Regions from separate parts of the Sedimentibacter sp. genome, predicted to be linked through region 1. Evidence: riboswitches for the same ligand, from Rfam matches in the RefSeq annotation. Region 1 holds a riboswitch; each other region holds the start of a gene.
The links. Region 1 has a riboswitch for cobalamin ahead of AAGU76_RS03795 (cobyrinate a,c-diamide synthase). Riboswitches for the same ligand answer to the same signal wherever they lie in the genome.
Positions count from the first base shown of each region.

Region 1 (3,280 bases):
TATGCAATTCCATGTTCTTCCTGATTCCGGTTTTGTTGCAGTAAACGCATTTCCTAAATTTGTGCTGGTGCTGAAATGAAACTCGTGAGCCCTTATTGTGCCGCCCTTTCTGCACATGAGGTTGTCCTTGTTCGCCGTAAGGGTCACATATCCGAAATTGTGGAGCTTTTTGGTCATGAAGCTTTGTCCTTTTGCCGATCCCACCAGATTGTATTCATCTTTTTCATCCTTAAAGGAGTCAAGTAGGTACATGTAGCCTCCGCATTCGGCAAAGACAGGCATTCCTTCTTCAACCTTTTTCCTGATTTCTTCCATCATTGATTTGTTTTGAGACAGTTCTTTCATGTATAGTTCAGGGTAGCCTCCTCCAAAAATTAAGCCGCTGATGTTTTCAGGAAGCTTCCTATCACTAAGCGGACTGAACTTCACCAAATTTGCTCCCATAGCTTCAAGAACATCAAGGCTGTCCCTGTAGTAAAAGCAAAAAGCCTTGTCGTATGCAAGTCCTATGTTCACACTTCCCTTTCTTTCAATGACTGGTTCATCATATTCAAGTTCGGGAGCTGTAAGAGACAGTTGGTACAAACCATCCATATCTATAGTTTTAAGTGCGTTTTCACCCAGCTCACGAACAATGTCGGACAAGTTCCCTACTTCCTGAGCTGTTACAAGCCCAAGATGCCTGCTTTCAAGCCTGCAGTTTTCCAATCTCTCAAGAAATCCGTAAACCTTTATATTTGTGTTTTTTTCTATGAGTTCCCTGTAGTAGCTGTACATTCCTTCGGAAATATTGTTCAGTATTACTCCTTTTATGTTGTTTCCTTCCCTGAAGCTCTGAAAGCCCTCTATTAAAGCGCAGGCTGAAACAGCCATGCCGTTTACGTCCAGCACCAGAACAGTGGGACAGTTTAAAAGCCTTGAAATTTCGTAGGAGCTTGCCTCTGTTGTGTGTCCGATTCCATCGTAGTATCCCATGACTCCTTCGATTATGGAAATGTCTGCTCCTTTGCTGTTTTTTCCAAGAACATATCTGCAGATATTTTCTCCAAGCATAAAAGTATCTATGTTTCTTGAAGGCACGTTTATAACCTCCGAGTGAAACATAGGGTCTATGTAGTCCGGTCCGCATTTGTATGCTGCTACCTTTTTCCCCTTCATTGAAAAACCTTTCAGAAGAGCTGTTGTGATCGTGGTCTTGCCGTTGTTGCTACCGGCTGCCGCAATCATTAATCTTGGTACATTAATTTTAATATAAACCACTTCCTCTTTGCTTTGATTATGAAATAAAAAATCTTCCTGAATGGAAGATTAGCTTTACGTAAAATTTAAGATTATCCTCCCGAAAATCCTCAAACCAAATTCGGCAGGTCTCCTGACTATCGGTTCATCTAACGCTCACCTTCCCGTTTTCACAGTGGTCTTGAGAATTATCACCTTTACAGTAGCGGGGGCTGTAACAGATTTACTGTTTTCCCTTTTAAAACAATTGTTACCAAATTCAATATTCAATTGAATTAATTATATATGATTAATGCATGGTTGTCAAACCGATAAATTTTGTAATATTAGGGTTCTCCACTCATAAGCTTAAATAAGAATACATAACGGAGGATTGTATGGAAAATGTGTTAAAAAAGATAAATGTGGTATTTTCAATAGCCCTTGCAATCACAATTTTGATGATTATATTTTCAAATATGACCAAGACCAGTCCCACAATAAATGAGACTACCGACAAGGTAGGAAAACTGAAGATTCTCATAGACCCCGGCCACGGAGGCATAGACCAGGGCGCCAGCGGTGATATGAATATTGGTGAAGCACCCATCAACCTTGCAATTTCCGAAAAACTCATGCGTTTTCTTGAAGGGAGCGGATTTGAGGTGGAAATGACCAGGTATAACGACACCGGCCTTTACACCGGCATATCTGAAACCATCAGAGCCAAGAAAAACGAAGATCTTAAAAACCGTGTTGAAGCAATAAACAATTCCAATGCCGACTTGGTCATATCCATACATCTCAATGCCTTCCCACAGAAGCAGTATTACGGAGCGCATGTTTTTTACCAAAAAAGTAATGAACAGGGAAAGAAGGCAGCCCTTATTCTTCAGGACAGTTTGAAAACAATCCTTGACCCTGCCAACTCACGGGTACCGCAGGTAAAAAAGGATATCAAGATAATGGATGACACAAAAAACACTGTAGTACTCATTGAATGTGGATTTTTATCCAACAATATGGAAGAACAAAAACTTGTTACCGACGAGTACCAGGAAAAGGCAGCATGGGCTATTTTTACAGGAGTTGTAAAATATTTTAATGAAATTTAACATATTTAATTAAACACATTTTTTCATTTTGTCGAAAAGATGTGTTTTTTTTGTATAAATTTTAGAAAAATATGAAAATTTTTTAATTAATTGTTGAAAACATGCGAATTCTGTATTATAATTTAAGCGTGTAGTATAACATTTGGAGGAATAATATGAATTTTGATGAAGTGGAATATTTCTTAGCCAATATAAAATCTGTCATGTCGTGTAAAATTATTTCTGATGCAAATGGCAATATTAGCGAAATACATGTTCTGTCTGACAGCAGCAGGCACTCAAAACAGATATCTCGTGACATTCGCACCGCTCTGCTATCACACTTTAATCTGGACGTGGATTATAAAATCATCAGTGTGGCTCAAATCAACAAAAACATTTCAATCAATACAGACTTCAGGCTTTTGTATGATGGTTACACCAATGAAACAACAAACGACAGAATAAAAATCAATACCAAGCTTTCCTGGGACGAAAAAGAGTTTACAGGCATTGCAGAAGGAATAAAATCAGAAAAAAACACTCTCATGGTAGCGGCTTTGTCTACTTTGGATTCAATTAAAAAAGCAATCGACCTGGACTGCTTCATTGTTGAGGACATACAATCAGCAAGAGTGGCAGGAAAGGATGTTATGGTCGCAGCAATAACACACATAGAACACGGCAGGGAAAATGTACTTATAGGTTCCTCCATAGTGACCAACAACAAGATTGATTCAACAATAAAAGCAACATTAAATGCAATTAACAGAAAAGTCTGTTTATTTTTTAAAGAATGATTGGGCTGACTAACAAAAACTCATTTTTTCACAACTAGCGTAGCGGAACCTTCCTGTTCTAATAGCGAACCGAGCAGAGACTATCTGTTGGAGGTTTCCCATGAAAAAATTAATGCCTATAATAGCTTCTTTAGTATCTTTAGTTTTAGCTGCAGGCGCAGGTATAAG
Region 1 is NZ_JBCFAS010000001.1:785,834-789,113, forward strand. It holds gene AAGU76_RS03795 (cobyrinate a,c-diamide synthase) at 1-1,260, opposite strand, end outside; cobalamin riboswitch at 1,345-1,512, opposite strand; gene AAGU76_RS03800 (N-acetylmuramoyl-L-alanine amidase) at 1,617-2,333, shown strand; gene AAGU76_RS03805 (hypothetical protein) at 2,489-3,112, shown strand.

Region 2 (3,280 bases), on a different contig from region 1:
ATGGCTGTTAACAAGGGCGGACAGTCCGTTGCAGAATGTGCAAGAACCATGGAAAAAGGCGTTTCCGAATGTGCAAAGGCAGAGGTATGCGAATAATAGTCAGATGTAACTTTTAGCCCCGGGTATCCGGGGCTTTTTCATTTGCGGCAGCCGGAGATCAAAGCTTCGTATGGACTTATTTCTAAGGCTGATATATAATGTAAGTACATTTCATGATTTGGAATATGTAACGTCAGGAGAAAAAATGATTAACGACAGACTTTATGTGGGTACAATCGCGTGTGATGCTGCACAGGTTGCAGGTGAATACGGGCTTGGCATCGAGGTGGATGAATTTTGCACCGCATCCAACATGGACGGGGAAATTTTTAAGGAGATTGATTTAAGGGTAAGGAAAAAGATGAGTGTTTCAGACAGACACATTTTCCATGCTCCATTCAACGAGCTTTTCCCTGCTGCAGTGGATCCCCTGGCAGTGGAGCTGGCATTTAAAAGGTTTGAGCAGTCCTATGCTTTGGCTCGTGATCTGGGCATCAAAAGGATGGTTGTTCACACAGGTTATGTTCCCTTCTTCTATTTCAAAAGCTGGTTCAAGGAAAGGTCCGTGGAGTTCTGGAAGAAGTTTATGAGCGACAAGCCTGTAGACTTCGGCATCATGATTGAAAATGTGCTGGAGGATGAGCCCCAAACGCTGGCTGAAATCATTGAAGGAATCAATGACAGCAGGGTGACAGCATGCCTGGACATAGGTCATGCCTTCTGCAAATCCAAGCTGGAACTGACGGAGTGGATAAAAACCCTCGGCCCATGGCTGGGTCATGCCCACCTTCACAACAACGACATGTCCGACGACTACCACTGGCCTCTGGGAATCGGACACATTGACATGAACAGGGTATTGGAAGAGCTTACGAAAAATTCCCGCAGCAGTCTTACATTTACCGTTGAAAACTCCCAATGTAATGAATCAGTTCGGTGGCTGAAGGACAACGGCTGGATATATGAAAAAAATGTCATAAATGACATATTGAAATGAATTTGGCTTTATGTTAAAATTGTAGAAATTGAATACTATGATTGTTATTATGCAAGGAAGTCGGGTGAGAATCCCGCACGAACCGGTCACTGTGTACGCTGAGCAAACTTCAGCCGCTAAAGCGGCAGCCACTGTCTATGATGGGAAGGCGAAGGAAGCTATGAAGCAAAGTCAGGATATTTGCCGACAATTGCTCTTGGCTGTTTTCCTGGTAGGAACAGTGCGGATATATATGTTATATAAGAATGTTGAGCATTTGCCGAACAAATATCGGCAAGTGCTTTTTATTTTGCAAAAAAAGGTGAGGAGAACATGAATAAGAAAAATTACATGAAGTGTTTTAGGGCAATAAGCATCGTTTTATGTCTTGTTACGGCACAAAGCTTTATGCTGCCTGCCATGGCCGCAACCGCTGCGGACAACGGAATTGGGGCAGTTATGGACAACGTGTCCCTGAGTCTTATGAACAACATCTCTTCGGCAGAAAATCCATGGTCAGTCATTGGCCTGGCACGCTCCGGCAAGGATGTTCCTGACAAATATTATGACATTTATGTTAAAAGCCTGGAAGAAAAGCTCAAGTCCAGGGGAGGAGTGCTTAACCAGAGAAAGTATTCAGAGTACTCAAGCGCTGTTCTGGCTTTGACCGCTCTTGGAAAGGACCCTGCTGATGCAGCGGGCTACAATCTGCTGGAAAAACTGTCGGACTATGACAAGGTTGTAAGCCAGGGCATAAACGGTGCTGTATGGGCGCTTATTGCCCTTGATGCGGGAGGGTACGCTGTGCCTCAAGCGGAAGGCGTCAATAACCTGACTTCCCGTGAAAAGCTGGTGGATCTGATGGTTTCCAGGGAGCTTCCCGGCGGCGGGTGGTCCATGGGCGAAAGCAATGCTGACCCGGATGTGACGGCCATGGTTTTGCAATCTCTGTCAAGCTACATGGACAGAGAAGATGTGAAGGCAGCAGCAGACAGGGCTGTTGAAGCTCTTTCCCGCATGCAGAAAGATGACGGAGGCTTTGAATCATGGGGATACGAGAACTCTGAAAGCGCATCCCAGGTTCTGGTGGCCCTGTGTTCCCTGGGTATAGATCCTGCCAGAGATGTGAGGTTCGTCAAGAACGGAAATACTGTGGTGTCAAATCTCATAAACAAGTTTTACAAAAAATCTGCCGGAGGTTTCATGCATACGGAAGGGACACCAGTGGATGAGCTTGCAACCAACCAAGCATTCTATGCGATTGCCGCATATGAAAGATTTCTATCAGGCAAAACAAATCTGTACGACATGAGCGATGTGAACAGGCCGTACAATGAGTCTTCAAAGCATGACAGCCTTGAGAATCCGGACCAAAAGGAATTTCACAGCGAAATCTCACCAGAGATATCAGCAGTAAGAAAAGCTGCAGCCAGGCTGGCAGGTATGATTTTAAGGGTTGCAGCTGTACAAGGCAGAAGGTGACAATATGAAGAACAGGAAAATCTGGATAGTTTTATTGCTTTTTTTTCTGGGAGTGTGCACAGCTTTGGCGTTACAGCTGGCAGCTGAAGGCCTGGACAGCAATACACCGACTGCGAAAGACGAGGAAGCAGCAGTGGCGCATTCTGAACAGCCTGAAACTCAAACAGGAAAGCAGGATGTGCTTCCGGAGGACAAGGAACTGAATGATGACAATGAAACGCCTGCAGCTGAAAATGTCCTTGCAAAACCGTCTAAGGATGCCGATCCTTCGGATGACGTGGATGGTAAAAACGATGACGGTGCCAAGGCTGAAAATGAAACCGTGAACCAACCTTCAGAAGCTGAAGCTTCCAAAGCCGATGAATCAGATGCTGCAAAAGAATTAAAATGCACCCTGTCTGTGGACTGCAAAACCATACTTGACAACATGGACAGGCTGAATCCGGAAAAGGAGGACATCTTACCGGAGGACGGAATTATATATGGAGCCCGTGAGGTTGTGTTCTACCAGGGTGAGACCGTATTTGACGTGCTTCTGAGGGAAATGAAAAACAACAGGATTCATATGGAATACTCAATGAATCCGCTGTATAACTCAGACTACATAGAAGGAATAGGAAATTTTTACGAGCTTGACTGCGGTGAGCTGAGCGGCTGGGTCTACCTGGTAAACGGCAAGTCTCCCAATTACGGAAGCAGCCAGTACAAATTGTCTGAAAATGATGTGATCCAATGGAGGTACACCTGCGACCTGGGAAGAGATGTGGGGGCGGCTTTTGACGG
Region 2 is NZ_JBCFAS010000007.1:61,626-64,905, forward strand. It holds gene AAGU76_RS18730 (hypothetical protein) at 1-96, shown strand, start outside; gene AAGU76_RS18735 (TIM barrel protein) at 245-1,036, shown strand; cobalamin riboswitch at 1,023-1,239, shown strand; gene AAGU76_RS18740 (prenyltransferase/squalene oxidase repeat-containing protein) at 1,349-2,497, shown strand; gene AAGU76_RS18745 (DUF4430 domain-containing protein) at 2,502-3,280, shown strand, end outside.
Region 2: linked by a shared signal. The riboswitch ahead of AAGU76_RS18740 (prenyltransferase/squalene oxidase repeat-containing protein) and the one ahead of AAGU76_RS03795 (cobyrinate a,c-diamide synthase) in region 1 are both predicted to bind cobalamin.

Region 3 (3,280 bases), on a different contig from region 1:
GAACCACTGGTCAGAAACCCTTGGTTCAACTATGTTGTGGCATCTATAGCATGTTCCTACGTTGTGATCTGTGTTTTCTGTTTTAACCATGAAGCCGTTGTCTTCAAGTTCCTTTACAAAAGCCTTCCTACACGAGAAACGGTCCATGCCGTTGTACTTGCCGGCCTGCTCGTTCATTGTTCCGTCTTCGTTCATGCAGTTTATCTGTTCCAGGTTGTGGCGAAGTCCTATCTCAAAGTCATTGGGGTCGTGGCATGGAGTTATTTTCAATGCACCTGTTCCTTTTTCCATGTCTGGGTACTCATCTCCGATTATGGGAATTTCTCTTCCAACCAGAGGAACAATTACTTTCTTTCCTATGAGGTGCTTGTATCTTTCATCTTCCGGATGGGCGGCTATGGCCACGTCTCCGAATATTGTCTCAGGCCTTGTGGTTGCGACAACGAAGTACTCATCAGGATTTTCAACGTATGGGTATTTTACATAGTAGTACTTGCCCGGTATGTCCTCGTGCTCAACCTCTGCGTCTGACAGTGTAGTCTGGCAGTCGGGGCACCAGTTAATTATCCTGTTTCCTCTGTAAATCAGTCCCTTTTCATAAAGCTTTATGAAAAATTCAACTACGGCTTCGTTGCAGCCTTCATCCATGGTGAATCTTTCTCTTGACCAGTCGCATGAATTGCCCAGCTTCTTAACCTGCTTTACGATTCTTCCGCCGTATTCTTCCTTCCACTGCCATGCACGTTTTAAGAATTCTTCCCTGCCGATATCTTCCTTGGATTTTCCTTCTTCCTTCTTGAGCCTTTCAACTACCTTAACCTCCGTAGCTATGCTGGCGTGGTCGGAGCCCGGAAGCCACAAGGCTTCATAGCCCTGCATCCTTTTCCATCTTGTGAGTACATCCTGCAGAGTCATGTCAAGAGCATGCCCCATGTGAAGCTGTCCTGTTATGTTCGGAGGAGGCATCACTATGGTGAAGGGTTTTTTGTCCTTGTTCACTTCTGCCTTAAAGCAGTTTTCTTCCATCCAAATATCATAAATCTTGTCTTCAAATTCTTTTGGATTGTACTTGCTGGGTATGTTTGTTGTCATAATATATATTCCTTTCATCATAATATAGATTCAAATTTTTGTTTCAGTATTGCATAGCTTCGCAGTTTCGTTCACCAATTTATCAGCTCGCTGCGCTCGCATAAGCCGGGAACTCATTGCGGTTGACCTGCCGCTGTCGGGCATACAAAAAGCGGGTGTTCTCCTCACAAAAGGACGAGAAAACCCGCGGTACCACCTAATTTCCATTACGGCTCTTAATTGTATAACGGAATAACCGTTTAATCCTACTTTAGTTCGGATTAAATGCTCCAAAGCTACCTTCGGCACACATGTACTTATGAAACCTTTCAACCGGCGGGTTTCACTCTCTGGAAAGTTTATGAGCCTACTCCTCTTCATCACAGCATCATATTTAATTACTTACCATAATATTAAAATAATGTTTATTTGTCAATAACTATTTGAGCAATTTGTACGCGGATTTACATAATCAATTGACAATCATAATATTTTATAATATACTTGAGGCAATTAAACATCTTTCGATATTGGTGCGCCTTTGGCAATAATAGGGAATTGGGTTTGAATCCCAAACAGTCCTGCTGCCGTAATGAGAGAGCGGTTTTTTATGCTTTTAGCAACCACTGGATTTTCCGGGAAGGTAAAAAACAGCTATGACCTCTGAGTCGGAAAACCTGCCAGTATTATTTGCGTAAATACCGCAAATGCTATGCATTCCAGGAAGAAGGGCGATAGCTTACAGTAACAGTTGGACTCATAAGTCTGTGGTAATTACGTTTCGGCAATCCGAAACGTTTTTTTATTGTTCAGACAGTCAGACTAATCGATTCGTATTTGCAGGGATGTTTAAAATACATCGGAGGTAATATATGAAAAAGAAATTAGCAGCAGCCGTGGTAATGTTGGTTATCATGGCATCAGCAACCGCATGTTCCAAGTACATGCCGCAGGAAAAACCGGTTCAGAGCGCTTCAAAGGAACCAGCGCAGGAAACACAGCAGAAGGCGGAGCTTCCCACAGAAGACAGAGCCGGAAACAAGATAGAAATACCTGAAAATGTGGAAAAGATAATTTCCATGTCTCCATCAAACACCGAGATAATCGTTGCCCTGGGTCTTGGAGACAAGATTATAGCAACCGACAAATATTCAAGAGATATTGAAGGTCTCCCGGAAGGCATACCCTACTTTGACATGATGACTCCGGACGTGGAGCAGCTTGTTGCTCTTGAACCTGACCTGATAATTGCTTCAGGCATGAGCAAGAAAGACGGAAACGACCCCTTCAAGCCGGTTAAGGATCTTGGCATATGCATGGCTTACATTCCTTCAAGCAGCAGCATGGATGGCATATATGAAGACATAATGTTCCTGGCAAATTCCCTTCATGCAAAGGAAAAAGGGCAGGAGCTTGTCGAAGGAATGAAGGTGAAGATTGATGAAATCAAAAAACTTTCGGCCAATGTGAAGGAAAAGAAGACCATATACTTTGAAATAGCCGCAATGCCCAACCTTTACAGCTTCGGCAGCGGTGTGTTCCTCAATGAGATGATTGAAATAATCGGTGCAGAAAATGTTTTTAAGGACCAGGAAAAATGGATTTCAGTATCGGACGAATCCGTTTTAGCAGCAAATCCGGACGTGATACTGACAAATGTAAGTTATGTGGAAAACCCCACGGAAGAAATAAAGTCAAGAGCCGGCTGGGACAGCATGGAAGCTGTCAAGAACAACCAGGTATTTTATATTGACAACACATCAAGTTCACTTTCAAACCACAATGTGGTTAAGGCACTGCAAGAGATTGCTGAAGCCGTATATCCTGAAGTTTATGTGAAATGAGCACAAGAATAAAGGTTATCATATCCGTCGTAATCTGCATAATAGTAGTGATGATGGGCATAGGACTGGGAAGCATTTATGTTCCCGGAAGCCATATAATAAATATAGCGGCCAACAAGCTCTTCTCATATCCCCTTAGCTCGGATGTTAAATCAGTTTCGGTTTCAATTGTGTGGAACCTGAGGCTGCCCAGAACAATTCTGGCATTTCTTGTGGGAGGGGCCTTGGCTGTAAGCGGCACTGTAATGCAGTCGGTTCTTAAAAACCCTCTGGCATCGTCCTATACACTGGGAGTTTCTTCCGGAGCGTCATTGGGAGCTGCCTTTGTCATAGTCACGGGATTTTCAATACCGCTGATTGGACCT
Region 3 is NZ_JBCFAS010000003.1:258,576-261,855, reverse strand. It holds gene AAGU76_RS13050 (valine--tRNA ligase) at 1-1,092, opposite strand, end outside; T-box leader at 1,260-1,464, opposite strand; cobalamin riboswitch at 1,586-1,771, shown strand; gene AAGU76_RS13045 (ABC transporter substrate-binding protein) at 1,944-2,915, shown strand; gene AAGU76_RS13040 (iron ABC transporter permease) at 2,912-3,280, shown strand, end outside.
Region 3: linked by a shared signal. The riboswitch ahead of AAGU76_RS13045 (ABC transporter substrate-binding protein) and the one ahead of AAGU76_RS03795 (cobyrinate a,c-diamide synthase) in region 1 are both predicted to bind cobalamin.